2 regions of the Ruminococcus sp. D54t1_190329_F1 genome follow, and region 2 is predicted to be linked to the other one. Evidence: riboswitches for the same ligand, from Rfam matches in the RefSeq annotation. Region 2 holds a riboswitch; the other holds the start of a gene.

Region 1 (15,955 bases), on a different contig from region 2:
TGGCAGAATTGCCAGAATAGCTGCTAAGATTACAACAACAGGAGTGTAATAACGTGCAAATGTAGTAATGAAATTTTCTGTTGGTGCTTTTCTACTGGACGCATTCTCCACAAGATCAATAATCTTTGAAGCAGTAGATTCACCAAATGCTTTCGTTGTCTTAATCGTTAAAACACCCGTCTGATTCATACAACCGGAAAGTGCTTCGTCTCCTTTATGAACGCTTCTCGGAACCGATTCTCCAGTTAAAGCCCTCGTATCCAGCATAGAATCTCCATCCAATACCACACCGTCCAATGGGATTTTTTCACCAGGCTTTACAATAATAATCTCGCCAATGGCAACACTTTCAGGAGATATGGTAATCAATTCTCCGTTCCTTCTGACTGTAGCACAATCCGGACGTATATCCATTAAATCTGATATAGATTTTCTGGAACGCTCAACAGCCAATGACTGGAAAAATTCACCAACTTGATAGAACAGCATAACAGCAACTGCTTCCGGATATTCACCAATGACAAAAGCACCAATCGTAGAAACGCTCATCAGGAAATGTTCATCAAATACACGTCCCTTTGAAATATTCCTCACAGCTTGCCATACAACATCCCCGCCAAGAATAATATAGGAGACAATGAGAAAAACTAACTCGACAGGCAGTGGCACTTTCACAAAAACTGTCAATGCCATACCAATACCATAGATTGCTGCGCCAATCGCTAAACGAATCGTCAACTTCTTGTCCTCATTGTTATAGGATGTATTGGTATCCTGTTTTTTTGCAGGTATATAGTATTCCTGTGCAATTTCGGAAACTTCTACATCTGGCTCATGGCTGTGGACAATCGTTTCAATCTGACTGGCTATTGTATTTACGGCAGCTGGAGCAACATTGATTGTCAGCGTCTGCTTCATCAAATTTACAGCTGAGGATTGTACTCCATCCAATTCTCCGACTTCTTTTTCAATTTTTGCGGAGCAGTTCGGACAGTCCAAGCCCTTTAACAAATAACTCTTTGTAACGGGGATAATTGTTTCTTCCTGAACCTCCACACTCGGCTCATGGCTGTGGACAATCGTTTCAATCTGACTGGCTATTGTATTTGCGGCAGCTGGAGCAACATTGATTGTCAGCGTCTGCTTCATCAAATTTACAACTGAGGATTGTACTCCATCCAATTCTCCGACTTCTTTTTCAATTTTTGCAGAACAATTCGGACAATCCAATCCTTTTAACGAATAACTCTTTGTAACATTCATAACGGTTTCTTCCTGAACTTCCACATCGGGCTCATGACTATGAACAATCGTTTCAATCTGACTGGCTATCGTATCTGCGGCTGTCTGAGTAACATTGATTGTAAGCGTCTGCTTCATCAGATTTACCACTGAGGATTGCACTCCATCCAACTCTCCGATTTCTTTTTCAATTTTTGCGGAACAATTTGGACAGTCCAACCCTTTTAATAGAAATATGCGTTTCATGATAATCTCCTTATAATTTGTTTAATTGTTCAATTACTCAACTATAATATTAAAAAATATTATTTCTGCCAAAGATGCTCAAATCCCTTGTCAATAATCTCTTTCACATGATCATCTGCCAGCGAGTAGTAAACTATCTGTGCTTCTTTACGGAATTTTACCAGATTCGCTAGGCGTAATGCCTTTAACTGATGCGAAATTGCAGATTTTGTTACCCCCAGTAGCACTGCAAGATCACATACACACATCTCACTCTGTTCTAGAGCGTGTAAGATTTGTACTCTAGTTCCATCTCCAAATAGCTTAAACAAAGAAGCCAACTGGATATAATCATCTTTTGGCTGCATCTTGGATTTCACATCATTCACAATATCCTCATGAATTACATCGCAATTACAAATATAAGACGTTTTTGACATATATTCACCTCCAAATAATAATAGTTGAACAATTACTCAACTATTATTATACTTATTTTTAAATTAATGTCAATAAGCTGATGTTAGTTCCCCATAAATTTTACAATTAAAACCAGCTCTTTATTCTTTTCTTAATCTTTTTTTCCCAGTATACCGTTTTGGCTTTCTTGTCACACTTCCTGTAAATTCCGATTGAGCTTTCCCTTATTGTTTCCCTTGTGTTATATCGTCCCGCCAGTGTTTACGAACTCTGATAAGGGAAAATACAAGACCAAGAAAATTATGTAAAACAGTATAACACAAAATAAAAGTGACATGGTGAACTGATTGAAATGCTTCTGATTTTTGTAGCAAATAATTGATTGAACGATAAGGAGATAAAATACGATGAGAACAATATTTGCAGAATATAATCCCGGACGAAACAGCATTGATGTTTATATCAGTGCAGGCTATATGCTTCGCATTGACTGCTGGAAAGCAGAAAAGAATTTGAGAACCACACCCGGATCAGATTGTGCATTAAACACACTTGCCATTGATGAACCACTAGAATATGCGAGACTGTATCTTGATGGAAATTTACAGATGTGGGGTAGATGCAGAAGATTCCTTGACATTATAGTAATGTTCAAAAAACGCTGAGAATAATTTCTTCTCAGCGTTTCTGACGACTATTCGGACTTATTTTTTCCAGTAATTCTATTGTTTATGTTATTCCTGCTATATTGGAAGAAGATATCAAAGCACTGATTTATTGATTGTAATTATATTTTTTTCACTCTGCAAACCCGGAAGTTATATCATCACTTTGCTGCCAGATACTATAGATCTGATACAACATTGATCGGATTTCCTTCCATAAACTGCTTTATATTATCCGCCAGAATAGAAACCAACCGCTGTCTTGTCTCAAGTCCTTTCCATCCCATATGTGGCGTCAAAAGGACTTGATCCATAGTATAAAGAGGGTTTGTTTCTTCAGGTGGTTCAGTTTCCTGAACATCAAGTCCGGCTCCTGCAATCATACCATTTTCTAATGCTTCTATAAGAGCAGCCTCATCAATAAGCGCACCTCTTGAAGTATTAATAATAAACGCTGATGGCTTCATAAGCGATAGAGTTTCTTTATTGATCATATGTTTTGTACTTTCTGTCAATGGACAGTGCATGGAAACATAATCACTATTCTTAAGCAGCTCCTCAAGCGATACATAGCAGATCCCCTTCTCATCCTCTTTCGGTGTCCTGGCATATACAAGTATGTTCATATCCAAAGCCTGTGCGATCTGGATAACTTTCCTGCCAATGTGTCCTGCACCTATAACACCAAGTGTTTTTCCATTTACCTCAACATGCGGAACCTGAAGATTTCTGGTAAAATTGTCATGATTTCCGCATGCCAGCATCTTCATCTGTACCTGCATTGCAGAACTCAGATTCAATATCATCATGATCGCAGTATGTGCCACACGTTCTGTGCTGTATGCCGGGATATTGCAGACTGTAATCCCCTTCTTTCGTGCTGCTTCAAGATCAATATTATTATATCCTGTACCTGCCTCGCAGATCAGTTTAACAGATTCCGGAAATTTCTGTATCATTTCTGCACTCACAGGCATCTCCTTTGTTACAATGATATCTGCACCCTGAATACGCTCTGACAGCTGCTGTTCTGTTGTATCATCATATACTGTAACATCAGAAGATAAAACGGAAAAATCCAGCTTCCCATCAAAATTCATTTTCTTTGCATTCAATACCACACATTTATCGTTCATACTATAAATTTCTCCTTTTAAATTACTTTAGGCTATCGAGATTGCACCTCTTTATCAGTCGGCCATGATCTCCGAAGAGCCACATAGGATATTAAAAAGTTTGCAAACCAACCTGCTGGTACAGCAAGCCAGACAAACACAATGCCAAAACGCGGTGCACAAATCAAAGCAACCGACAGACGGATCGCCAGATTCACCATATTTGCAATAAGGAACGGGCGCATGATTCCAAGACCACGAAGGACCCCATCGGTTGCCATTTTGATTCCCATAAAGATGAAGAAGTAACCGAGCCATCTCATATAACCCTCGGATACCTGATAAGCCAGGGCAGTTCCATCTTTACCAAGGAATAGTGAGGAAATCTGAGTATGCAATGTTTCAATGACTATAAAAGCAAGAACTGCAAAACATACATCTAACACCAGTGCAGCGTGATATCCTTTTTTGATCCGTTCAATTTTCTTTGCACCAAGATTCTGGGAAACATATGGGGAAACCGCATTGCCAATGGATACAAAAATCAATGAAAAAACATTCTCTACCCGCATCGTCGCCGCATAACCCGCAAGTGCCTGTGTACCGAAAGGATTTACAACAGCCTGTACGATCATCATACCGATGGACACTGTAGACTGCTGAAGAACCGAAGGTACAGCAATTTGAAGCATGGAATATAACTCCTGCCTGTCAAACCAGTCAAAGCGACTTTTATATCGACGCATCCGGCTAAGGAAAAGAAAAAGTGAAAACACCGCAGAAATCCCCTGTGCTATAAGAGTCGCAAGGGCTGCACCAAACACACCGAGACCAAGTCCTGCCACCATCCAAAGATCCATAAAAATATTTAAGATTGACGAGAATACCAGGAGCCCCAGTGGGATTTTTGATTCACCAATGGAAGTGAACATGTTGGAAAGAATGTTATACATAAACAGAAACGGAAAGCCCACAAAATAGACCCGCAGATATAACACTGCATCATTCAGTATATCGCCAGGGGTTTGTAATACTCTCATCATCGAGTGGGAAAAGCAAAAGCCAAAAACACCAAGGACTATGCTTAAAATTAAAAAGCTAAACAAGGACGTTGACACGATGGTCTTCATTTTTCCATACTCCCTGGCACCGAAATAGCGGCTCACGAGCACACCGGCACCGACACCTGCCCCCAGTGCCACACAAATGAAAACATTGGTCAGCGCTGCGCAGGCCCCGACAGCTGCAAGTGCAGAGGAGCCAACAAATTGGCCGACGATGATAGAGTCAGCCATATTGTATATTTGCTGAAAAAAACTGCCCAAAATCATTGGCATTGCAAAAACCGTCAACGCTTTAAGAGGCGTATCTGTGAGCAAATATTCATCTTTTGACATTATCATATTCCTCCAAAGCCTTTATAATTTCGCTTATTCTTTCCTTCACCAGAATCTATTCCATACATTCAAAACGCAAGTTTTAAATTACGTTATGAAACAATTATATGTAGCTACAGCTGCTAAGTCAAGCCCGCGTTTACTTTCAGCTAAATAAATGATATGATATTTAATATCCGGAGGATATTATTTTACAGGAGGGACACTTATGTAACTGAACGGTTTAGATGAACTGGATCAGAAAATCATCCAGTTGCTTATAGAAAATGCACGTATTTCTTACTCTGATATCGGTAAAGAAACCGGTATTTCCAGAGTGGCAGTAAAAGCCCGGATTCAGGCTCTGGAGAAACAAGGCATAATTGAAGAATATACAACTATAATAAACCCTCAAAAGATCAGCGGTGCTGTTTCATGCTATTTTGAAATCGAGATAAAACCAGACCATCTGTCGCAGGTGACAGATATATTACATAATAATGATACTGTCACGCAGATTTACCGTGTCACAGGAAGAGACAAGCTGCATGTACATGCCGTTGCTTCATCAAGTGATGAAATGGAACACTTCCTGCACACAGTCATTGATACACTTCCCGGCGTTATCAGCTGCAGCTGCAATACGATCTTATCACGTATTAAAGATATTAAAGGATTACGGCTATAGAAGCCGACATAAAAGGAAATGATTTTTGCTAAGAAAATGCCGGTTTTGACTGGCAAATTTATAAGCTACTTTCATATTTTTAAACACGGACATAACCAGTAGATGGACCTGCACCAACTTTTGCGATATACCCACTCTTAACCAGATTCGTCAAAGTCCTTTCCACGGTAATTTTGCTTATATCAGGACAAAGCTCCATGATTTCTTTCTTTGTAATTTTGCCAACCTTGTTATCAATAACCGCTTTAATTCTATCAGGCTTAGAAAGACTCCGATGCTTCAAATACTCTACACGGCTTTCGAATTCATTGTATGCTTTCAACATGATACCCAGATAATATTTAACAAAAGGCTCATAGCTGTTTTCGCCCTCATGCCAGCCAGTAGAACTTGCTTGAAGGGCTTCATAATATGTTTCTTTTGTCTTTTCAATCAGCATTTCCATACTGACATATTTTCCAACGATGTATCCCGCCTTGTAAAAAAGCAGTAAAGTGAGCAAACGGCTCATCCTAACATTTCCGTCATTGAAAGGATGAATGCACAGAAAGTCCAGAATGAACATGGGAATCAAAACCAGTTTATCAATGCGGTCAGCTTCCCATGCTTCAAGGAAGCGAGCGCAAAGTTCTTCCATCGCTTCAGCAGTCTGAAATGCGGGAACTGGAATAAAACGTGCCTTCTGATGACCCTCGGCATCTGTTTCTGCAATTACATTATCGGAATTCTTATAACTTCCACCAGCAGATCCCTGTGAATAGGAGTACAGATCTCGATGTAACTGCAAAATAATGTTCGGTCTTGGGTTGATATATTCATAACCTTCGTAAATTGTGGAAAGTACTTCACGATAACCAGCAATTTCCTGCTCAGATCGGTTGCGGGGTTCTGCTTTTTGACTTACCAATTCTTCCAAACGCTTATCGCTTGTAAATATACCTTCGATTCGGTTGGATGCTCCCGTACTCTGAACCAATGCAACTTCTAAGAGTGTTTTCAATTCATCTACATTGGCTTCGAGAAATAATTCCTGTTTGCCTTTATGTTCATGAATGCTGCTAACCATCTGAACAATTTCAGGTGTTAACAATTTTTCAGGACTTACAATAAAATCAAAGTCTCTCATAGGAATCTCCTTCACTTCAGATTTATTTCCATCATTCTATCAACAAATGATGGAGATTTCAATAGATTTGATGGAGATAGAATATCCATATACACAATAAATATCCTCATTTCATCCATATATTATATCGTTTTATGGATTGTTTTTTCATTAAAATTACACTATTTTTTCACTATTTTTCATTACTTCATCGTTTTCGCCAACGAATTGAGCAACGCCCGCCTCTCTGGATTCAGATTCTTTTTCTCATAAAATGCTTCTTTAAAAAGCTCTGCATTTTTCCTTTGGTCATCATCCGGAATTTGAGAGTACGCATCCGTAATCATATTGACCTGTGCATGGCCGGAATCACCCTGTACTGCTTTGATATCAGATAATGGTACACACAAGCACGGAAAACACTTTATGCAAAATCTTCCACAGTAAAATCTATAAATGATCCGCAAAGGCAAAGGAAACCGACAGTTTACCATGTTTGGAATTATGGCAGTTCTTTTAGGAAGTGGAGATGCATTCCATCTGGTTCCCCGTGCAGTAGCGCTTTGTACAACTGGACTTGAGAACTTTACTGTACAGATGGGGTTAGAAAAGTGGATTACCTCTATCACTATGACTATCCTAAAATCATCCCCGCCTCAGAATTTGCAACAAATTGTTGCAAATTTTCTATATCCTTTTATTTTACAGAAGTACTTATTTTTAACTTTTTTCCTTCAGATTTTTATATTGCAAAAATCATATCACCATCTGCAGTATATCCTCTATATGTTCTGCATAATAATCAGCCCCATTCAGTTCCCCTTTCTCACCATATCCATACAGGCATCCTATAAAAGGGCTTTTGCAGGACCTGGCACATTCCAGATCCTGTCTCCTGTCTCCGACTACCAGATAAGGGCCACTATATTCCCGGATGATTTCCTGCACAATTTCTGTCTTTGGACGGAATCCGTATGATTCACAGTCATAAAAACGGTCAAACCATCGTTCCATCCCAAATTCCTTCCAGTGTGCCTCACGATATGAAGCTTTACAGTTACTTAAGATCACAAGGTGATATCCCCGGTTCTTCAAAGCTGTTAGCATCTCCTCTGCTCCCGGATACCACACTGCCTTATGTTTCCTGATCTGTCTTACCATCAGATCTCCTACCATCCTGCTTGCCTGCTCTTTATAGCTCTGATCCAGCTCCGGCAAAAATGTATTCCACATCTCCTTACTGTTAAGTCCCAGCCAGCCGGCAATTTCCACCGAGCCTATCTCCCGTTCTTCGGTAACCTTCTGTTCTGTCAGCCACTGATAGGTTTCACGAAATGCCGGTTCATAGATTCCAAGGGTATGATGGATCGTTCCATCATAATCGAATATGATCGTTTTTGTCATCATTTATTTTCCTGTCTTTTAGAGCTGCTTCATCAGATTGACCATCTCAATCGCAGATAATGCACAATCATAGCCTTTATTTCCCGCTTTGCTTCCTGCACGCGCAATAGCCTGCTCGATATTTTCAGTCGTGATCACTCCGAATAAAACCGGGATTCCTGTTGCAAGTTCAACCTGTGCGATTCCCTTGGCAGATTCATTACACACCAGATCATAATGTGAAGTATCTCCACGGATGACAGCTCCAACGCAGATAATTGCATCATATTTTCCTGACTGTGCCATCTTCTGTGCTGTAATCGGAATCTCAAATGCTCCCGGTACCCATGCTGCAGTAATGTTCTCTTCTTCTACTCCATGTCTTACCAGTCCGTCGACTGCCCCTCCCAATAATTTATTCACAATAATTTCATTGAATCTCGCTGCCACGATACCAACCTTCATTCCCTCCGGTGCTACTACTTTTCCTTCTACTAAATTGATCTGTCTCATTTTTTCTTCCTCCTGATATTTGCTGTTTTTTATAAATTTATTTCTTTAAAAATATGACCCATCTTTTCCTGCTTCGTCTTCATATACTTCCGGTCATACTTTTGTGCCGGAATCTCCAGAGGTACTCTCTCATTGATCTTCAGTCCGAATTCGCCAAGTCCATAGACTTTATCCGGATTATTTGTCAGTAATCTTAATGATTTCACACCAAGGTCTGACAGTATCTGTGCCCCGACCCAGTACTCTCTGAGATCCGGTGCAAACCCTAACTTCACATTAGCCTCCACAGTATCGTATCCCTGCTCCTGAAGCGCATATGCTTTGATCTTATTGATCAGTCCGATTCCTCGGCCTTCTTGTCTCATATACAGAATAATTCCTCGGCCTTCTGCTTCTACCTGGCGCATCGCTGTCTGCAGCTGCAGGCCACAGTCACATCTGAGCGATCCGAATGCATCCCCTGTCAGACACTCCGAATGTACCCGGCAAAGCACATCCTCACCATCTCCCAGATCACCTTTTACCAGTGCCAGATGATGCTCTCCTGTAATATCATTGATATAACCATACATTTTAAAATCACCGTACTGCGTTGGGAGGTTTGCAACGGCTTCCTCCTTTACATGCTTTTCATGTATTCTTATATAATCCTGCAGATCACGGATCGTAATAAATGTAAGGTTATGCTCTTTTGCCATTTCCCATAGCTGTGATGTACGCATCATAGTTCCATCTTCTTTCATAACTTCACAGCACACGCCGCATTCTTTCAGTCCGGCAAGTCTCATAAGATCTGTTGTTGCCTCTGTATGGCCATTTCGTACCAAAACCCCGCCTTTTCTGGAAATAAGCGGAAACACATGTCCCGGTCTTCTGAAATCCTCCGGTTTTGACTGATCATCCACACACTTCATGATAGTATAGGAGCGCTCTTCCGCAGAGATACCTGTGGTTGTATCTGCGTGATCTACTGCCACGGTAAATGCTGTACTGTGATTGTCCGTGTTCTCCGCAACCATCGGCGGAAAGTTCAATCTCGCCGCAATTTCTGCACTCATCGGTGTACAGATAAGACCCTTTGCATAGGTCGCCATGAAATTAATATTTTCCCTGGTCGCAAACTCTGCCGCACATATCAGATCTCCCTCATTTTCTCTGTCCGGATCATCTGTGACCAGAACTATTTTTCCTTCCTTAAGATCCCTAAGTGCTTCTTCAATTGTGTTGTACTGATAATTTTGTGACATAGTGTATATCCTCCTGTTCTAAAACCCGAATTCTTCAAGAAACTCCATCGTAATTCCGGATTCTTTTTTCTCTTCTTCGTTTTTTCTGATGCCAAGCAGTTTTTCTACGTATTTTCCGATCACATCATTTTCCAGATTAACCAGATCCCCCGGCACCTTTTCCAAAAGAGTGGTTTCTTCTCCTGTATGTGGAATGACCGACACCTGAAAACCAGCTTCATCAACCCTTGCAATTGTCAGGCTGATCCCATCAATACAGACGGATCCTTTTTCCACGATCAGATGCAAAATCTGTGGCGATGTCTCAATTGATACCCAGATGGCATTTTCTTCCCGGAGCATGGAACGTATCACGCCAGTCCCATCAATATGGCCGCTTACTATGTGTCCCCCGAACCTACCGTCTGCAGCCATTGCACGTTCCAGGTTTACCTGGCTTCCGGCCTTGCAGCTGCCAAGACTGCTTCTTCTGATCGTCTCTGCCATCACATCGGCAGTAAATCCGTCCGGCTGAATCGACGTAACTGTCAGACACACACCATTCACAGCGATACTGTCACCGATCCTTGTCCCTTCCAGGACTTTCCGGGCTTTCACTGCCAGGATCCCTGATTCCCCTGTCAGCTGTATATAACGGACTTTTCCTTTCTCTTCTACGATTCCTGTAAACATGATTCCTCCTGTTTTTTATCACACACCTGACATTTTATCCGGATATCCTCACCGATCTGACAGATATCTGTATATTTCAGTTCCACTGCTTCAGACGGCAGTTCAACTCCAATACCCTCTACCGGTGTCTTCCCAGCCACACCGCCAAACAGCTTTGGTGCCACAAAAGCCTGTACTTCCTTTACAATTCCAGCTCGCAGTGCACTGTCATTTAACGTACCTCCTCCCTCCAGGAGGATGCTGTCAATGCCTCTGTTTCCAAGATCTGCCATCAGCTTCTTAAGGTCTATCTGATTCTTTTCGTCGGGACAGTAAATGGTTTCAACTCCCATGGTATGTAATATTTTTATTTTCTCTTTTGCATTTTTCTGTTCTGCATAAGCCACGATCGTCCGGTACTTTTCCGCACTTTTTACAATCTGACTGCCCGGCGGGATCCTGAGCTTACTGTCACACACAATCCTGACAGGACTTTTCCAGCCTTCTACCCGGACGTTTAACATCGGATCATCTGCAAGCACAGTTCCAATACCAGCCATGATTCCCATGTACTGATGCCGCATATGCTGTACTTCTTTTCGTGCAGATTCTCCGGTGATCCATTTTGATGCTCCTGTTTTCGTTGCGATCTTCCCATCCAGTGTCATGGCATACTTCATTACCACATAAGGGGTCTTCGTAGTAATATAATGGAAAAACACCGGGTTCAGCTGATCACATTCTTCTCTCATAAAATCTTCAACTACTGTTACACCGGCTTCCCTTAACATCTGTACACCTTTTCCTGCCACTTTCGGATTCGGATCTCTGGAACCGATCACCACTTTTCTGATCTTCTGTTCAATGATCGCTTCCGTACATGGAGGTGTTTTACCATGATGACAGCAAGGCTCCAACGTGACATAAATCACCGCACCTTCTGCTGATTCTGTAAGAGAAGCAATTGCATTACGTTCCGCGTGAAGTTCTCCATACTTTTTATGATAGCCTTCCCCGATGATCTTTCCGTCTTTTACGATCACTGCCCCTACCATAGGATTGGGATTCGTCCAGCCTTCTCCTTTTTTGGCCAGTTGAATAGCCCGAAGCATATATTCCTGATCCGTCATTTCTATTCCTTCTTTCTTATTCCTGTTCTTTGCCTGGGCTACGCCGAGGCTTTTAAACATGTGCAATCGGATTCACAGACAAGTGAATGGTATAGTTATTTCGAAAACGATGTACCAGATACAAAAAAAGCCTGCAGAAATATCTGCAGGGTGGAATTGATCTGTTACATATGATTGATAAATGAATGTCTGATTTTCCTATATAAAAAGCTCTGAAATGGATCACCATCTCAGAGCTCTGATACTACATTCATTCATACAAAAAATCAACTGTACTATCATCTTCTTCCATCCAGACTGTACTGTCGGCCCCGGAATCTCACCGGATCATGCCTCTCGGCTCGCGGGCTTTACCGCCGGTAGGGAATCTCACCCTGCCCTGAAGATATCTTTTTGTTTATTTTAATACTTTATCTGTTGTTTGTAAAGCAGAATTTTTATTTTACTTAGTTTACTGATGGAGATAGAATATCCATATACACAATAAATATCCTCATTTTATCCATATATTATATCGTTTTATGAATTGTTTTTTCATTAAAATTACACTATTTTTTCACTATTTTTCATTACTTCATCGTTTTCGCCAGTGAATTGAGCAATGCCCACATCTCTGGATTAGCCAATACTTTTGCCAGAAGTTCCGGATCGACTTCATCAGCAACAGAACCGTCACAAGCAACCAAACGATAACGGTTTCTGTATAGAGTTGGTTGAAGCTTCTGGTTAAAGATTTGCAAAAGTTCCCATAGTGCATTATCTTTTAATTTTGCACGCTGGTGATAGAAAGCGGCTTTTGATGGTGTTTCATCAGTGCGTCCGAAAAAATGATAAAGTTCTCTCTCTCTGATATTGTATATCCACTATAGTTTTAGATGTATCATCTTTACCATCTTGAATTGATCAGAAACTGTCATACTGACCTTTGTGGATAGCTTTAAGCCATTTTTAGGGATGTAACGATAGTATGGTTCCTCCGCAATCACCTTCACATTACCCCCGATCTTTGCTGCCAGTTCTTCCGCTGAATTCACATAAAAGAACATTTGTGCATCGGCATGGCCGACCTGTTTCATATATTTTTTCTTCATCATGGTCATTCCTCTTTTGTTCACCGTATCAAAAACAACTTCCATATTTCCAAATTGCCCAATCATACGCAGAAGGGCAATGACCTTATGTTCCTCAAAATAATGAAATAACCCGCCTGCAGTAACGAGAATAGGAGCATCAAATACATCATTGCGAACTTTTTTGATCCAATCCTTTGCAAAGGCATCCCCGGAAATATATAATTCCCTCTCTGGTTCGGGAAGAAGTCCCCGCCGGTATTCGATTACATGAGGCAGATCCACGGCATACCAGTGTGTCTTTCCGTTATCACATCGGTGATAGGTTGTCTCCAGACCACAGCCCAACTGGACAATCACACCGTCCGGTCTGCGTTCCAGAAAAGTCCGAATAATCCGATCCATATTAGCAGACCGGGAAGCAGAGGCCAAAAGGGTATACTGGCTCTGCATATTCTGTTTAATCAAGTCTGAAGGCAGCTTCTTTTTCAATTCCAATGCTTTTTTATCATATAAAATTTGCGGGTAATGCTCACTAGCATAAATTCTTCCCAGCATAGGGACGAACAGTGTATCCTCCACGACTCCTAACTTGGACATAGCCAAACCTCCTGTTTTGATACATTACTTTCTACCGACAAGCAACCGGGAAGAACCTAGCATCATCATGGCAGCCCGACGGTGGGCGCCAAAAGCTTCCTGTGCGGTATCAACAAGTCGTACTTCCTCATACCCCATATCCCGCAGTTTCTGCGCAAAACCTTCCATGTCACCGTACATCTTTTGTTTCATATCATCGTTAAGTGCAAAGACGCCGCCTTTTTTCAATACCCGCAGGCTTTCCAGCAGCAGTTTCTGCATATCTGCACCCATGACATTGTGATAGACATAGTTGCTGATGACCACATCAAAGCTCTCATCAGGAAAATCCAGCTGCTTCGCATCACCGTGCTGAAATACACAGCGGGAAGCCACGCCCTCACTTGCAGCATTTTTCTCGCAGAGTGCCTTGCTGTAATTGTACACAGCGCCCCAATAATCAATACCGATTACTTTTGCTTTCGGCCATGTCAGAGCCGCACGGATTGTCAGCGCTCCGGAGCCGCAACCTACTTCCAGAATCTTGCCCTCACCGTCATAGTCTAGGTGCGAGAGGACAACCCGGTGAACCTGTTCCATGATTCTGCCACCGCCAAAGGCATACTGCCGCCTGATCCATGTGATCCAGATCAGCAAAACCACAAGTGCGATTGTGATGATGGCAAACAGCACACCGAGAACAGCGACATGAAATACATAAAAAGAGAGGACAGCCAGCACAGCGGCCAAAACTCCGATTCCGCCAATGATGTAAAAGACAGGATTGGACATCCAGCTTCCATAGTCTTCCCCGTGGGTGCCAAGGCGGATATTCTCCTGCTTCCATTGGTTCCTTTTCATTGCACTACCTCCTTTTCCTTCTTCACGCAAGTTTCCAGTTCTGGCTTTCTGTCTGCAGTTTTACCATATGGGCATATACACCATTCTTTTCTTCCAGATCCTTTGGTGATCCTTCTTCTGCAACTGTACCATCAGAAAGGACAACGATCTTATCTGCTCCGGCTACGGTACGCATCCTGTGGGCGATAACCAGAACGGTTTTATCTGCGATCAGACGGGAAAGGGCTGTCTGTATCAGAGTTTCATTCTCCACATCCAGGGAAGCAGTAGCTTCATCCAAAAGAATGATCGGCGCATTTTTCAGAAATGCACGGGCAATAGAGATGCGCTGGCGCTCTCCGCCGGAAAGTTCACAGCCATTTTCCCCGATATTGGTATGCCATCCATCTGGTAATTTTTCTGCAAATTCATCTACATTGGCAAGTTTCGCAGCCGCAATGACCTGTTCATCTGTGGCGTCTTTGTTTCCGATTCGGATATTTTCCAGAATCGTATTGTCAAACAGCGTAACATCCTGGAATACGATGGAATACAGAGAAAGCAGTGTTTCCGGGTCTATTCGGGATACATCCATGCCTCCCACGGTAATCTTTCCTCTGTTAATATCCCAGAACCTTGCTGCCAGCCGGGATACGGTTGTTTTTCCGCCGCCGGACGGGCCCACCAGAGCCGTAACCTCTCCCTGCTTTGCCGTAAAGGAGACATCTTTCAATACAGTTTCTCCGGTATTATAGGCAAACCCGACATGGTCAAAGACAATATCATACCCCTGATTGGAAAGCCTATCACTGCCCTGCTGGATGGGATGATCGAGAATTTCATTCATACGGGCAATATTGGTTCGTGTACTGATGACTGCCGCAAGATTCTGGAGTGCGCCCTGCAGAGGGTCATATAAACGGGATACTACCAGAAGGAACATAAAGAATGTAAGCACGGAGAGGCTTCCTTGCATGAGCAAAACAGCTCCCACCAGCGCAACCGTTGCAATACCAAGCTTCAGCACCAGCGATGCGGAAACCACAAAAACAGCAAGGCCGAATTCATTGAGGATGGAACGATGCTCCACGGCACGGATCTTCTTTTCCAGACCTTTTAAATATGCCTGCTCCGCATTGTTCGCTTTCAGGTCACGAACCGTTTCAATGCACTCCTGTATCCCGTCTGCGCAGGCCATCTTTACATCCATGGCTTTCTGATTCAGATTTTCCTGAATCTTTGCGGAAAATCCCACAATCGCAAAGGCAACCGGCAGAACCCATAAGGCAGCCAGTGCCATTCTCCAGTCCGTAAAGAGCAGACCAATGGAAATCAGAACTGTAGAAATGATCGAACCCGCAAGCTCAGGGATAAAATGCGAAAAACTCTGCTCCAGGAAGGTGCAATCCGCCATAATGGTACTGGTAAGATCGGCTAAATCCTTTTTCCCGAAAAAGGAAAGGGGGATTTTGCGCAGATGTTCTGCCAGGGTAATGCGGCGGATACCGCTTTCTTTGTAAGTGGCAAAATAGGTCGCATTGTATTGAAAGAAAGTGGTCAGCAGAATCAAGCCAATACACACCACGCAGCCTGCCACATAAAATGGAATTTTCCCGCCGGGAACACCCCCGTTCATCAGATCGCTGACCAGGTAATATAAAAGTCCCACCGGAAACATAAAAGACAGATTCTGAAGGACACAGGCC
Region 2 (15,955 bases):
AGAGATAACCGTAGATGCCGCGGCTCCGGCACCGTCAAACATGGCCCCCGGAATGGTACTCATGGTATAAATAACACCAAATACAGCCACAGAAAAAGTGCCATTTTCAGAATTTTCCTTTAACAGCATGGTATTAAACACCAGCATAACCACTGCCTGGAAAATAAATGCAGAGCCTACGCCAAATCCATTTTCCACATATTCTTTGATCTGATTCCAGGTGGGAATGTGAAAATGAAAGCTTAAAAGCGCCTGCTTGTTCCAAAAATGAGTAAGCAGAATCAGAGTTCCTACTGTTTCCGCAATACATAAAGACGCCGAAGCCCCAACAAGTCCCCAGTTTAGCACTTTCATAAACAGCAGATCCAGGCTTAAATTTGTGACAATAACGCCAGCTGAAGAAATGGCAGCCAGCTTTGGTGCGCCGTCTGTACGCACTGCTATGGAAAGAATATTATACACTACATAAATCGGGGCAAAAGCAAATACCACAGTCAGATACTGCAGGGCCTGTGGCAAAAGCTCCGGTGTGGCACCAAGCAGACTGCATAATGCGCTGCGAAATACGAGAGATACTGCTGCGAAAAGCACACCTGTTATCAGGCCTGCACTTAATACGGAGCCGAAAACCCGATTTGCACCTTTCAGATCTGCTTCACCAAGTTTTTTCCCAATTAAGACGCCTGCACCGCCGCCTAGGGTGATTCCCATAAGTAAATAAAGCAGAAATACCGGTGTAGCAATGTTAGCCACAGCCAGTCCGGTACTGCCTATAAAATTTCCTACCAGGGTTGCATCCACAAGGGTGGATACGGTAACCCCAAGAGAAGAACATACTCCCCAGAATAAAAAGGTTCTGTATGCACTTTTGGCATAGTTTGTTTCCATATAATTTTCCTCCTGCCCCATCATTTTCCAATAATAAAATTATATCGTTTCTTTCCCCTTAAAACAATTCTATTTTTATTTCTATTGCGTCATAATTTCCAATTACGAAACAAAACGGGCAAGTTCTCTTCAAATTACAAAAAAAACGAGCCATCCTCCACAAACGCAGATTCCTGCGTTCATGTTTCAGACGGCCCGTGTAATTTTAATTTTCAGATTTCAGCTGCTTTTCGCAGATCCGAATTTCAGATTTCAGCTATTTCCAGCAAATTCGAAATTCAGATTTCAGCTAATTCCAACAGTTCCGAAATTTAGATTTCGGCTAATTTCAGCAGATCCGGAATCTTGGACTCCCAGCCAAGTGCCATGATATGAACACCCTGGCAGTATGGCTTACACTCTTTGATAATACGTGCAGCGATCTCAACACCGGTAATTCCAGCTTTTGTCTTTTCTTTGTCAGCCTTCAGCTCCTCGATCATCTCATCCGGAACATGAATGCCGGCAACGTTATTATTCATGAATTTCGCCATTCCAGCGGATTTCGGAATAATAATTCCAACCTGTACAGGTTTTCCGAACTGTTTTGCTTTTTCCATAAATTTGATAAATTTCTCCGGCTCAAATACAGCCTGTGTCTGGAAATAGTCAGCGCCTGCTGCAACCTTTCTCTCCATCTTCGCAAGCTGTGCATCAACAGAATCACTGCATGGAGACACGACAGCACCCTTGGAGAATTTCGGAGGCTCTCCAACAAGCTGGTTTCCGCCAAGATCCACACCGGACTCCAGAAGCTTCACTGTGTGAAGAAGGGATACGGAATCAAGGTCGAAGACCGGTTTTGCCTGTGGATGATCACCCATCTTGGTATGGTCACCAGTAAGGCAGAGAATATTGTCAATACCGAACATAGCTGCGCTGAGAAGATCAGACTCCAGAGCGATACGGTTTCTGTCACGGCATGCAAGCTGGAAAATGGGATTCATGCCTGCATCTTTAAGAACCTTACACATTGCAAGAGATCCAAGACGCATAACAGAAGACTGGTTATCTGTTACGTTAACTGCATGAACACCTGTAAGGTATGTTTTTGCTTCTTCTACCAGCTCATCTACATGGATTCCTTTCGGCGGTCCTACTTCTGCTGAAACTGCAAATTCACCACGATCGAATAATTCTTTCATTTTCATATTATATTTGCTCCAATCATTAAAAATTTAGGATTAACCTTTTATTTCACTTCATCATCTGTAGCAAAATTGTGGATCTGTGTCGGGCATTTCAGCACATCAAGGCGTCCAATCTCTTTCAGGCGTCTGTAAATACGCTCCCATCCACACTCCATTTCGCTGTCCACTTCGCATTTTCCATTCTTGGAACCGCCGCACTGACCATTCACAAGGCTCTTGGAACATGCTGTGATCGGGCAGATTCCACCTGTCAGATTCAGATAACACTCACCGCACTGATCGCATTTATATTCTAATGGTGTCACTCCCTGGAAACCAGGTACCGGATATGTATCACAGGCAGCACAGACCATCTTATCTTCCAGATATTCAGAAATTGTCTGCACACCAACACCACAGGAAAATACAAGAACCAGATCTGCTTCCTGAATTTTGATCATATGTTTCTGAAGACGCAGCTCCATGTTCTCCGGATTACAAATATAATCAGTAGTCATAATTCCTGTCACATTTCCCTCAGCGGAAAGCTCCTTCTGAAGTTCAACAGCTTCTTTTTCCGGAAAATGAACCTCTTTACATCCATGACAGTTAATAATGAAAACTTTTTTTCCGGCTGTCAGTGATGTGATTGCTTCTTTTGCTTTTAACTGGGTAATCAACATATCACTTCATCCCCCTTACTGCATTTTTTCCGGCTTTAATACTGTCGATGATCGGAATCTTGGAAGAACAGATATACTGACAGCATCTGCACTCAACACAATCCATAACGTTCATGTCTTTCATGCCCTGCCAGTTCTCATCTTTGGCATATTTTACAAAGTACAGCGGAGACAGTTCCATCGGACAGACATCTACACAGCGTCCGCATTTGATACATGGCTGCTCTTTTGTCTCATCTGTATCAATGGCAATAATTCCGTTGGATCCCTTCATCATAGGAACATCCAGTGTATTCAGTGGGAATCCCATCATTGGTCCGCCCATCTTAACCAGAACATCCTCATCTGTAAATCCACCGCAGTAGTCGATCAACTCTCTTACACTTGTACCAATTTTGATGATAAAGTTTCCAGGATTCTTGATCTTCTCACCTGTAACAGTTGCAACACGCTCAATCAGAGGCATTCCTGTCTGGATCGCATCTGAAATTGCCTTTACTGTACTGATATTATCTACTACAACACCAACATCTGCCGGAAGACCGCCGCTTGGAACAATTCTGCCCATAACACGCTTGATCAGAGTTTTCTCAGCGCCCTGTGGGTATTTGGTTCTGGCAACAAATACTTCCATATCTCCGATATTGGCAACTTTTTCCTGCATTAATTCAATGGCATCCTGCTTGTTATCCTCAATAACAATGATACCCTTCTGGGCACCGGTTGTCTTAAGAACTGCTCGCAGACCAAAAATAATATCATCTGCATACTCAAGAAGTACTCTGTGATCTGCTGTCAAAAGCGGTTCACATTCGCATCCATTGAGAAGGATGGTATCAACTGGTTTCGCCGGTTTCAGCTTGACACAGGTCGGGAAACCTGCACCACCCATACCAACGATTCCTGCTTCACGAATGATATCAATGATTTCATCCTGAGTAAGCTTGTCAAGGTCTCCATGTGGCTGTACGGATTCGTGCAGAGTATTTTTTCCATCCGATTCAATAACAACAGCCATCACTTCACTGCCTCTTGTGCCGTGCATACGAGGTTCAACAGCAACTACCGTTCCGCTTACGCTGGAATGTACAGGAGCGCTGATAAATCCAGCAGCTTCGCCGATCTTCTGACCGACTTTTACTGTATCACCAACCTGAACGATGGGATTCGCCGGAGCACCCAGATGCTGAGACATGGAAATTACAACTGTCTTCGGATCCGGGAACTTCTTAAGAGCAATGTGCTCACTGAATTCCTTGCGCTCTGACGGATGAACACCGCCATAGTAACCATCTAATCTGTTTTCTCTGATTGATTTCACATAATCGTTGATCACCTTGAAATTAACCTTGGAGAAATCACGAACCTGTACGGGCTGATTGAGGAATTCTTCCAGACGTCCCTGTTTCGCCAGTCTCTGGTAAATTTTCTCCCATGCGCAGTCCTTATTGGGATCTACTTCGCATTTTCCATTCTTTGCTCCACCGCACTGACCATTCACAAGACTCTTGGAACAGTCAACGATGGGACAGACACCACCGGTAATATTCAGATAACACTGTGCACATGCATCACAGCTCTTCTTGGTAAGTGCCATGCCATGATGACCTCTGTAGTTAAGGGTATTGCTTGCAGCAACAACCGGCTTACCTGCCAGATCTGCAACAGTCTGAATACCAAGGCCACAGGAAATTACTACCACATTCTCTGTTCCTTCCGGAAGCAGGTCCTGCAATTTTCTTTCTGTGTGCATTTTATTGCATAAGAAATCAACTTTCGCATTACCTGTGACCGTCTTTCCCTGTTCTTTGGCAAACTTCAGGAATTCATCGCAATCCGGTTCCTCAACCGTCTCAAATTCCTTAAAGCACTTATTACAGGCAATCACAAACAGGTTGTCCTTGCCGTTCAGCACTGATGCAAGCTCATCACTGCTTTTCAGCTTGTACTTAGTATAATTTTCCAATTGCTCACCTTCCTTATAATAGAAATTATATTCTTATACTATCTGTTCTTATCCGTTCCCTCCACAAAAAAACTTATAAAAGCAGATAAATAAGTTACTGTTTTTCCTTTATAATTTAACACAAACTGACTATTTTATCCAGTCTTTGTGACTATTCTGCCTTCAAATTATCTACAAAAATTCTAAAAAGCCAAAAAAGACGTTCTCTTTCTTCGCCAGAAAAGAAAACGTCTCATTCTTTATAAACTATTTATCTGTTACCGCATTCTACGCATTACCGCCACATTCCCCGCCTTTTCCGAATGGTATAATACATACTGTTCTCCATGGCCATAACCTTCTGAAGAGGCACGCTTTTGAATACGGGCATTTTCATCTTGTATTTGATCCAGAAGAAGGAGTAAATACCAAGCATCAGGAAGGTAATGCCGGTTACCAGCCAGATCATGTTCCGCTCTACAGGATCTGTAGAAATATTCAGAATCATATATACTGTTCCACAGATTCCGATAATTGGGAAAAGAGGACCACAGGGAACCTTGAAGGAACGAGGTGCCTTTGGAAGTCTTTTTCGCAAAATCAGTACATCAATATGAGCCAGTATGTAAGAGATCATCCAGAAAACAGAGCCAACCAGGATCAGGAAGGAAATGGCATCTGATGAGCCATCACTGAGGGCTGCGAATACGAAAATAAATGCACTTACAAATACAACTCCGAAATACGGAACCCCATGTTTATTTGTTTTTGCAAAAACACGAGGCATCATGTTCATTTTCGCCATTCCCTGACAGATTCCTGCCAGACCGTTTACTGTAGAATTCTGGGTACTTACAACTGCGAGTGCCGAGACAAACGTCATCCACACTTTTCCCGCATTACCAAGAAGATTTCCACCATAAAGCAGGTGTGGTGCAGCGGAATTTTCCAGTTCCGCCCAGGGTGTATAGTTATGGAAACCAAGAACCATCACAGACTGCACCAGACAGATCAGGGCAAGTCCGATCATCATTCCAAGAGGGACATTTCTTCTGGCATTTTTCACATTCTTAGATACCGGTATTACATATTCCGCTCCGATAAACAGCCAGAATGCCACTGCTATGGTGGACACAACACCTTTAAAATCCGTAGCCATACTGTAAGGCTGATGCACCACTTCCCCAGTACCAAGTCCCAGCATACCGATCACTCCAAGGATCAGCATGGAACCGACCAGAAGAAATGCTACCAGATCCTGGATCTTGGCAAACATATCCACACCGTACAGGTTGGCTATCATAACCACTACTGTCATAATGAAGGTGTACATCAGGCTTGGAATCGGCAGATGAATGGTAGATGCCATAGCATAAGCAAAAATAGAAGCCTCAACACCTGATGACATGATATTGCAGATCAAGTATCCGCCTACCATAGAAATCAGTGTCGGAAAAGGTCCCATACAGGCCAGGGTATACTGAGCCAGACCTCCTGTGGTATTTGGCATCAGAGCATTCAGCTCAGAGAGCGATGCCACCGTGGTCATATTTAAAAGACAGGCAATCACCATCGCCCCGATAAATACCACACCAATACTTCCGGCTCCCTGTCCCAGAGAAACCAGACAACTGGTCGCAATAACAAGTCCCACTGAGATGGAAACCACACTTCGCAGTCCCAAAGTTCTGTCCTTTTCTTCCATCCTGAATCACTCTCCTTCATTACTGATCAAATATCGCGCTGCACCGGTCTGAGGGGAATAACGCTGGCGCTTTGTCTGAATAGCTTGCAGAAAGCCTTTTTCAAACACGCTCTATAGTGCATCGATTCCCTCATCGCCAGTTCTCACACGGATCACGTTTGTAATATCATAAACAAAAATCTTTCCGTCACCAATATGTCCTGTATAAAGCTCCTGTTTGATCAGCTCCACGATCTCCGGCACCCTGGACTTCTCTACAACCACCGCAATCTGCTGCTTCGGAAGCAGCTCCATCTCATAGTTTTCATCCACTTCATATTCCTTAGTGCCTTTCTCAATACCGCATCCCAGCACCTGTGTCACTGTCATTCCGCGAACGCCAGCCTTGCTCAAAGCAGATTTCAATCCGTTAAATTTTGACATTCCTGTGATAATCTCAATTCTTGATAATTCCATAACAATCATCCTCCAGCCAGATTAATATCTTTATCCTCTATTCCCGTTATCTTTCATCCTAAAATTGGAATTTTAAACTCTCTATTCTATTTTCCCCGCTGCTAAGTTCTTACTTCTGTCCTTCGCCGCCAGATACTTTTTATATTTCTCCGGTGTGGTCCCTGCAAAAGCCCGGAAATCCTTCAGCATATGAGACTGGTCATAATACCCGCAGTTCAGAGCCGTCTCCTCACTTCCCGCCTGCTCTGGCGACTTGGTAATTTCTCCCAGAAAAGCCTGAAAACGGATAAACCGCTCAAACTCTTTGGGCGAGATCCCATGGATTTCCTTAAACACTCTGCGGATGTAACACTCAGAATATCCTGTCTCACGGCTTAGCATCTGAATGGAAATATTTCCATCTGTAGCGTAAATCCTCTGCCGCATATATTCTTCCAGAACATGTGCAGAATCCTTTGAATGATTTCCCTGATTGCTAGAAAGATACTGCATCAGGATCTGCGCCCTCTGCTTCACATCCGCCGCCTCCGCCAGGCACTCCGTAAGTCCGCTTCCATACTCATTCCGGTCGATCTCCATGTCTGCATTTACCACTTCTTTTATGGAAAGAGATTTTGGCAAAATACATTTTCCTGGCAAAAATCTTGCCCCAAAATAATATCTACCATCATCAAACTCCCAGTTCTTTGCCTTCAGCACCGTTCCACCAACCAGAACTTTTACATCTTTTTCTCCAATTCCAAAAACAAGATCTGTGCTCCCATCTGGAACTGCCCGAAAATTCCCTGAGTTTCCATTTTTTACATTAAATTCATAAAAACTGGAAATTCCCATTCTTCTGTTCAATAATTCCTGATAATCTTCCGCATCCAGTGTCAGATAAGGCTGCACCGGGGTTACGATTTTCTTGTCTTCCATAGGCTCAGCTCCTGAAATTCACCGCTATGGAGCCTTTCCTCACGCCATCTCCGGTTTGTCCCACAGCGGTAATTTTATTCCGATGCCAAGCTTCACTGCATTGCGATAAACGGTTCCCCCCCAGGCAATGTCCTCAACTGGCATGCCTCCTACAGAATATACAATAATCTCGTCATCACTTGTTCTTCCCGGATGTCTCTTCTCAATAATGTCTGTAATGTCGATAATATCCTCTGCCTCAATTTTTCCATCATGCTTCAGGTCTGTGAACTTGGTTCCGATGATCTGAACCTGCGGATAGGTAGGATAAGGATACTCTTCCTCCCAGGCCTCATAAAGCTTGGAGTTATCTACCACCAGCTTACAGCCTGCAAGAAAATCATCGTCAAATCTTGCAGCTGACGGCATACTGACCAGCGCGCCCTTTTTGATCCAGTCTCCGTTAATATAAGGGAAGGAAGAAACATCATCGCGGACAGTTGTGGTAAAGCTGATGATATCACTGTCCTTTACTGCTTCCTCCACAGAATCACAGATCTCAATATTTTTGATCTGAGGTAGCTCCTCCCTGATAAACCTGGTAAAAGCATCCAGAGACCGCTGGCTTCTTCCCTTTATTTTTACCGTATCCAGGTTCGGGCAGACACTGACGAAAGCTGCCAGAGATGTTTTTCCCATAACACCAGGTCCGATAATGGACACTACCCTGGAGTCTTTACGCGCCAGATATTTCGCGCCAACTCCAGGAATTCCACCGGTACGGTAAGCGCTTACCAGATTTGCTGACATCAGCGCCAGTGGAGCACCAGTATCCTTATCGTTCAGCATCATCATAAGAATAGATCTGGGCAATCCCACTTTCTTGTTCTCTACATTGGAACCATACCATTTCATTCCAGCCATCTGATAACTGCCGCCCAGGTACGCCGGCATTGCCATAAATCTTCTGTCATCTGCATTCTTCGGCATTCCTGGAAACTGTGGATCATCCGGGAACATGATCATGCAGCCATGGGAATTATGATTAGCACCTCCCATTACATAGTCGCCTTTATATAATGTAATCAAAAGATCCTCCATCACATCCACGCAGGATTTCATATCCTTCACACCTGCTTTGATCATATCCGGTTCACTTAAATATAAAAAATCAATTTTAGCATCCATATCCATGTCTCCCTTCTGAGTCTGTAGCTGTCAAATATATACTCATCCAGGAGCCGCTTTATTTCGCTTGGCTTCGCTAGGATGGAGTATAGCACATCTTTTTATTTTTGTACACTAGCATTTTAACGTGTGAAATTTTTAGCTTATTTTAAATTGCGGCATGAAACCTATCATACCTGAACGCTGACAGATCCAACGTTGTCTCCTCTTCCAGTGCCGTCTCCGCCAGCAATTTTCCCACAATCGGTGAAATTCCAAATCCATGTCCGGTAAATGCACAGGCCACGATCAGCCCCGGTACCTCGTCCACATTTCCCAGAACCGGTACACCGTCAATGCAAACATCCTCATAACCAGCCCAGGTCCTTACAATCTTTGCATTTGCCAGCTTCGGGATATACTTCATAATTCCACGGCAGATACAAGGAGCTGTAATCCCCGAAGTCATATTATGTCCATTGTCCTTATTCACTGTTTCAAATCCGGAAGCTCCGCCGAATACAAAAGAGCCATGGTCTGTCTGGTGTCCGTAGAAATCTGCATCCGCAGTACCAAGCATCTGACCGAACATTTTCGGCTCTGCCTCTGTAACCAGCGCCTCGATCAGATCATTTGACATTGGAACATCAATTCCCACAGTACCAAGAAGCTTCCTGCTGGCATAACCAGCCGCCACAATTACCTTATCGCCCTCGTAAACGTTTTTCTGCGTAACAACCTTTCTCAGCTTTCCCTTCACCTTCTGAAGCTCCACAACTTCTTCCCCGGTGAAAAACTGAACGCCCAGTCTCCTTGCTGCCCTGTAATAGCCCAGAGTGGTCAGAAGAGGGTTTGCATGTCCGTCTGTAGCGCACCAGCTGGCTCCAATTACCTCATCACTTAAGAAAGGATTGATTTCCCGAACCTCTTTTCCATCGATCATTTTTACATCCAGCCCACAGGCAGTTGCCCGGTCTGTAAGCCCCTGGAGGATTTCCATATGACGAGCTGTTTTTCCAAGCCGCAGGTTGCCCTCTTTGTGATATTCCACATTGATTCCCAGCTCCTCGGAAAGAACCGGCCACATATTTTTCACTGCATACATGGCAAGTGGCAGCTCCCTTGGATCTCGGCCTGACTGACGGACACCGCCTCCATTTCTGGCAGAACCACCATTTCCAATACTCTCATCACGGTCAAGGACGATTACGGAAGTCCCCTTTTTGGCCAGATAATAGGCTGCGGCACATCCAATTACGCCGCTTCCCACAATGATCACATCTGCTGTCTTACTCATCGTCCTCACCTTCCTTTGCGTAAATTTTCATCTCTAAGGGTCTCATAGGAGCTCTTGAGGTTGCCGGTTCCAGAAGTGCCGGGGAAACTCCAAGCTCTGCCGCCACGATCCTTTTTACCAGTTTGGCACAGGTCTGTCCCTGGCAAAGCCCCATTCCACAGCGTAGATATCTTCGGATTTCCGTGATGGTGAACATTCCATCATGAACTGCCCGTCTGATTTCTCCTTTTGTTACTTCCTCACATCTGCATATAATTCTGTCATCGTCAGGCTCCGGGACGTATTCTCCCAGCTGAACGGTTCTATCATAAATACTTTCCATCATACAATCCCTCCGCCTTATTTTGCTCTGTAAAATCTGGCCTTCATTGCCATATCTGCTGGAACCTTTATAGTAAGAAGATTGGTATGGTCAAAGGCTTTCACACTCTTTACCGATACCACCTCAGCCTCACAAACCGGCTGGCCGTTTCTTCCAAGTCCCAGTCCCTTTTCCCCTTTTTCCGGCAAAGGAAGAAATTCATAAGGAATGGTGACTGTGGCAAAACCAGGCTCAAAGGTTTCATCTACCAGGAAGATGGCCTGTCCTGAACAGGAGGCTACGCACATTCCGCAGCCAACACATGTGGCGTTTTCCTCCACAGCCGGAAGGGAGGTAATATGTGCCCCAATCTTAATGCAGTGCTTTGGACATGCATCCTGACAGGGGTTGCAGGGAATGTTCTGTGTGCACTCCATCACCGGATGAACACCAGCTCTGTGGGTAACACCTGGGAAACGCTCGATCTCCTCATCTGCCACATAGCCTTTTGTGAGAAGATTCATGGAAACATCGATTCCCTCTTCTGTCTTTTCAATCAGCCTGCCTCTGTTCTTAGGGGCAAACATGCCCTGGCGAAGTCCGTCAAGGGCTGCCTCATTTACCTTTGCCCCTTCTTCCAGTTCTGCCTCCTCTATGTAGCCAAGATATCTGGAAGCTGCAATTCCAGCAATTCTTCCCTCAATCATGGCGGAGCTTGCTTCCTCGATTCCGGATACATCGCCCGCTACGAAAATTCCTTTAATGGAGGTCTCCCCATACTCATCTACGATTGGCACCTGGCCACCGCGCTTCGGATTGTCTTCCATCTCACAGCCGGCCATTTTTAACAGCTGTGACATTGGGGAAAGACCAACTGCCAGACAAATGGTATCCACGTCGAAATGCTTTTCTGTTCCTGGAATAAACTGAAAATGATTGTCAACTTCCGCAATCGTTACACCTGTCACATGATCTTTTCCTTCTGCTTTCACAATGGTATGGGAAAGGTAAAATGGAACTCCCGTTCTGGCAACCTTTGCAGCATGTACGCCATAACCTCCGATTCTCGGTGCCGCGTCAACCAGTGCAACCACATCACAGCCACACTGTTTCAGCTGGAAGCTGACAACCAGACCAACATTTCCGCTTCCCAGCATCAGGATCCGGCTGCCAGGCTTTACACCGTGAAGGTTCATCATTGTCTGTGCTGCGCCTGCTCCGATCACACCCGGAAGAGTCCAGCCGTCGAAGGTAACCATATTTTCTGCAGCTCCTGTGGCAATAATAATGGCATCTCCTTTATAATGGAAAATTTCTTCTCCCTTTTTTACCACGATTTCTTTATCCTGATACATTCCAATGACTGTGGAATTCAGTTCTACATCAACACCTGCCTTGGCAGCCTCTGTAAGAAGCTCTTCTCCGATGACGAAGCCTCTGATCTTTGCCTTATGCTCTTTGGAACCGAAGAATTTATGGATCTGCTTAAACAGCTGTCCGCCAGGCTTTTCATTCTCATCAAATACAACTACCTTCAATCCTCTTTTTGCTGCCTCAATTGCTGCTGACAGACCAGACGGGCCTGCGCCAACTACGATCAAATCATATCTTTTCATCTTGTCTGTCCTCCTGTTTTCTGTTCCTCAAACGGTTCTGCCGATACACCATATTGTGTCTGAACCTTCATTCCTGCTTTCAGCGGGGTTACACAGGTTCTCACATTTGGAACTCCGTCCACAACCATAACACAGTCCGTGCAGCGTCCGATCGCACAAAAGATTCCTCGAGGCGTATGCTCCTTCTTCGTGTAACGGTGGATCAAAATTCCCGCCGCTTTTAATGCCGCTGCGATTGGTTCCCCTTCATACCCCTGAATCTTCTGACCATCATATGTGAAATTTACTAATCTTCCCTTCTGCGGTACTCCTAAAATCGGATGCTCTGTAATACGTGTACCCATGGTATTTCCCCCTTTTTGATAGACGGACAAATCTGCTGTCCGGGACTTTCATCGCCAAAAAGGCGCCTGCAAAATAAATTGCAGACGCCTTTGTCTTTTACGTTGTTGATTCTTTTTCTTAAGTTGTTCGTATTATAGTTTATGTAAATGGATATGTATTGTAAAAAACGATACCAGAGCATGTTTGAAATATTTCCAACACTATTTTTACAAAATCATCTACAGATATGTTATAATGGGAGTATCTGTTGAATATCGTTAAAAGAAATATTATGCTTCCATTCAGCATAGAACATTAAAGCATTAATGAAAAGATACTTACGAGGTGTAAAGCTTATGAAATACAGAGATGAGTTCCACATTGCATCCACTGCGATTCTGCTCAGTGTGGCCATGGTGGGAATTTCCGTAGTCGTTCCCAAAGAAAACAGAGTACCAACTGCCAAGACCACATTAACAGAGGCTCCTGAAACAGCTGCAGAAGCGGAAGCTGCACAGCAGGAAGAATTTCCAATTTACAGTCAGGACAGTAATTATGACGAGACTTACGATTACAGCCAGGGAGATAGTTCCTACGATAACAGCTATGATTCTTCTGGCGGTGATTCTTCAGGAAGCGACCAGATCACTTATCCTACTGAGGATTCTGGAGATAGCTCAGGAAGTGACACTTCCGATATTCCGGATTATACAGAAGATACCTCCGATGATTCCGGACAAGATAACGATGAGAACTGGGATTATATTGATAATGGAGATGGTTCTGGTTCCGATAACGGAGGAAACTATACGGAGGATACCTCCGATCAGGATATTGAATACTATGAATAAAAAGAATCCTGCCCGGCAGGGCTTGGAAATTCCAACAGAATTTCCTGCTACATAATAAAATCCCCGGATTTCCGGGGATTTTATTATTATCTGATCTTATTCAAAAATCCAAATGGTTCCTTATCTTCCAGAAAATGCATCAGCATATATGCCGTCATGATCGCTACATTCTCTTCCTTCAGAATCCGCTTCACTTCCTCGCGGTCCGCCAGAATCACTTCAATCTCTTCCGTATCTTCCTGTGCCTTGGAACTGATTTCGCCGCTGGCATATCCATATACAGTCGCACAAGACTCGTCTGTCATTCCTACAGTAGTGAAATAAGGCTTCTGGTAAGCTTCTGCTACCGGAATGGGATCAAGCTTCAGTCCGGTTTCCTCGTACATTTCACGAATTGCGCCTTCATGGTAATTCTCATCCGGCTCTACCAGACCAGCTGGAAATTCATAAATATAATCGCCTAATGTATAACGATATTGGCGAATCAACACCACTTTGTCATGTTTTTCGCCATAAATGCTATAAATGATCACACCGTCCGGATTGTTCTTATGTGTCACCATTTTCAAGCTGTCTACATCTTTTGCACGGGAAGACACAAAATAGTTTACCGGGGTATTGTGCACACTGGTGGCTTTTACATTATAAAGGTTTACATAACGATTATCTGTCTGTTTGGTAATGCTGTTGATTTTTCCCATAGGAACCTCTTTTCGTCAGTTCTTGCTGTTCTGGTCAGAGGTCTATCTAGATCTCACCAAGGAACAGAGAATCAGTCACCGCGAAGAATCACACGAATTCTTTTATAAATAAAGAACACGATCACTGAGGTTAATGTGTATTTGAATAAATTGAATGGTACAAGGATCATAATTGCAAAAGTAAGAAGGTTGGTTACACCGCTGTGTACTGCTGCACCCATTTCAATAAATGCCTGTACCGGCATTCCAAATGCCTTGCCGTATGCAGGAAGAAGTACAAATGCGTTTACAAAGCATGCAAGCACTGTGGTAAGAATTACACCAGCTGCCATACCTGCCACTGCATGTGTTCTTGTCTTCTTATGCTGATAACGATAGATCAGTCCGGCTGGAACTACATAAGAACAGCCAAAGAGGAAGTTTGCCACATCACCAACGCCTGCTGTCATAGTTCCCTTAGTTACCAGATGTACCAGAATCTTCACCAGTTCGATCAGTATACCTGCTACAGGTCCCATTGCAAAAGAACCGATCAGTGCTGGAATCTCAGAGAAATCCAACTGATAAAAGGACGGTGCCAGAAATGGCAGCGGTACCTCAAAATTCATCAACACACCTGCCACAGCGCCTAACATTGCTACCTGGGCAATGGTTCTGGTGCGGCTTCGCTCCATTACATTTCCATTTTTGATTACTTGTTCGCTCATACTCATTGCTCCTTAAATTATAATATTTAAAGAAAATTTCTGCAAGTATGGGATTAAAATGTTACCAGTAAACAGTAACGGTTACTGTTCACCAGTAACGTTAAAATCACCACATAAAAAGCCCCGAAATCTCTTCCGGGGCAATGAGCACGTACAAAAAAATCAACCGATCTAAATATTCTGCGCGTTCTTCTCTCATCCAGACTTTACTGTCGGTTTTGGAATTTCACCAAATCAGCCGCCAAAGCGGGTCGCGGACTATACCGCCGGTAGGGAATTTCGATTTCCAAGGATTTCGATCACCCTGCCCCGAAGAAATTTTCTTTTCATGGTGGATTATACAATAGAAATAGGATAATTTCAATAGGAAATCTATTTGTACATTTATTTCATATTTTCTATTATATATCTATTATCATTTGTCTTTATTTGCCTCCACAACATGCACATCCATCTGCGGATACGGAATAGAAATTCCGTTGGCATCAAAAGATTCTTTGATTTTCTCATTCAGCCGCCATTTGATCTTCCAGTATTTATCGGTGGGAACCCAGACGCGAAGCCCCATGACTACGGCGCTGTCAGCAAGTTCGTCTACAAAGACCAGCATGTCTTTGTCCGATTTGGTTCCGGGATCTTCCTGTAAAATGTGCTGCAAAAGCTTTTTTGCTTTCTTAATATCAGAATCATAGGAAATTCCCACTTTGATTTCCAGGTTACGCAAATTCTGCGCAGTTACATTGATAATGGTGCTGTTGGATAATTTTCCATTTGGAATGATTACATGCTTATTGTCAATGGTGATCAGGGTCGTATAGAACATCTCAACCTTATATACGGTTCCCTCCGTCCCACCAGCCTGATCCTGTATAATATAATCTCCTACCTGAAATGGCTTAAACAAAAGTAGCATAACGCCGCCAGACAGATTCTCCAGACCGCCCTGCAAAGCAAGACCAATGGTAACGCCGGCAGTTCCCAGAAGAGCTGCTACTGAAGATTCCTTCACACCGAAATTAGTAGCTATATTAAAAATCAGAATCAGATACAGCAAAAATTTTCCAAAAGAACAGATGAACTGGGCAACCCCCATGTCTATGCCGGCCTTTTCCATGGAACGCTTCGCAACTTTCAGCAGCCACTTGATCAGCTTTGTTCCCACATAAAAAGCTACAATAGAAAGAACCACTTTCATTCCGAAGCTGATCAAATCCGGAATATGACCGTTAAAGTAAGCCTTGATCTGAT

What was found. Region 2 has a riboswitch for FMN ahead of I2D69_RS06635 (ECF transporter S component). Riboswitches for the same ligand answer to the same signal wherever they lie in the genome.
Region 1: it holds a riboswitch for FMN, as region 2 does, so the genes downstream of both, ribD (bifunctional diaminohydroxyphosphoribosylaminopyrimidine deaminase/5-amino-6-(5-phosphoribosylamino)uracil reductase RibD) here and I2D69_RS06635 (ECF transporter S component) in region 2, are expected to answer to the same signal.

The regions. Positions count from the first base shown of each region.
Region 1 covers NZ_JADNDC010000022.1:53,217-69,171, reverse strand. The annotation lists gene I2D69_RS11670 (heavy metal translocating P-type ATPase) at 1-1,488, opposite strand, end outside; gene I2D69_RS11665 (metalloregulator ArsR/SmtB family transcription factor) at 1,548-1,907, opposite strand; gene I2D69_RS11660 (DUF6061 family protein) at 2,295-2,552, shown strand; gene I2D69_RS11655 (NAD(P)-dependent oxidoreductase) at 2,732-3,688, opposite strand; gene I2D69_RS11650 (MATE family efflux transporter) at 3,721-5,064, opposite strand; gene I2D69_RS11645 (Lrp/AsnC family transcriptional regulator) at 5,279-5,731, shown strand; gene I2D69_RS11640 (Fic family protein) at 5,811-6,857, opposite strand; gene I2D69_RS19840 (hypothetical protein) at 7,040-7,246, opposite strand; gene I2D69_RS11630 (HAD family hydrolase) at 7,593-8,243, opposite strand; gene ribE (6,7-dimethyl-8-ribityllumazine synthase) at 8,259-8,732, opposite strand; gene I2D69_RS11620 (bifunctional 3,4-dihydroxy-2-butanone-4-phosphate synthase/GTP cyclohydrolase II) at 8,762-9,979, opposite strand; gene ribE (riboflavin synthase) at 9,998-10,651, opposite strand; gene ribD (bifunctional diaminohydroxyphosphoribosylaminopyrimidine deaminase/5-amino-6-(5-phosphoribosylamino)uracil reductase RibD) at 10,633-11,760, opposite strand; FMN riboswitch at 12,037-12,151, opposite strand; gene I2D69_RS11605 (class I SAM-dependent methyltransferase) at 12,624-13,430, opposite strand; gene I2D69_RS11600 (class I SAM-dependent methyltransferase) at 13,455-14,270, opposite strand; gene I2D69_RS11595 (ABC transporter ATP-binding protein) at 14,293-15,955, opposite strand, start outside.
Region 2 covers NZ_JADNDC010000011.1:22,586-38,540, reverse strand. The annotation lists gene I2D69_RS06705 (MATE family efflux transporter) at 1-888, opposite strand, end outside; gene I2D69_RS06700 (methylenetetrahydrofolate reductase) at 1,200-2,078, opposite strand; gene I2D69_RS06695 (methylenetetrahydrofolate reductase C-terminal domain-containing protein) at 2,120-2,740, opposite strand; gene rsxC (electron transport complex subunit RsxC) at 2,742-4,706, opposite strand; gene I2D69_RS06685 (APC family permease) at 4,981-6,390, opposite strand; gene I2D69_RS06680 (P-II family nitrogen regulator) at 6,502-6,846, opposite strand; gene I2D69_RS06675 (helix-turn-helix domain-containing protein) at 6,928-7,764, opposite strand; gene I2D69_RS06670 (tyramine oxidase subunit B) at 7,804-8,931, opposite strand; gene I2D69_RS06665 (FAD-binding oxidoreductase) at 9,080-10,207, opposite strand; gene I2D69_RS06660 ((2Fe-2S)-binding protein) at 10,200-10,529, opposite strand; gene I2D69_RS06655 (FAD-dependent oxidoreductase) at 10,547-12,124, opposite strand; gene I2D69_RS06650 ((2Fe-2S)-binding protein) at 12,121-12,468, opposite strand; gene I2D69_RS06645 (hypothetical protein) at 12,805-13,299, shown strand; gene I2D69_RS06640 (NUDIX hydrolase) at 13,386-14,000, opposite strand; gene I2D69_RS06635 (ECF transporter S component) at 14,072-14,707, opposite strand; FMN riboswitch at 14,891-15,028, opposite strand; gene I2D69_RS06630 (mechanosensitive ion channel domain-containing protein) at 15,123-15,955, opposite strand, start outside.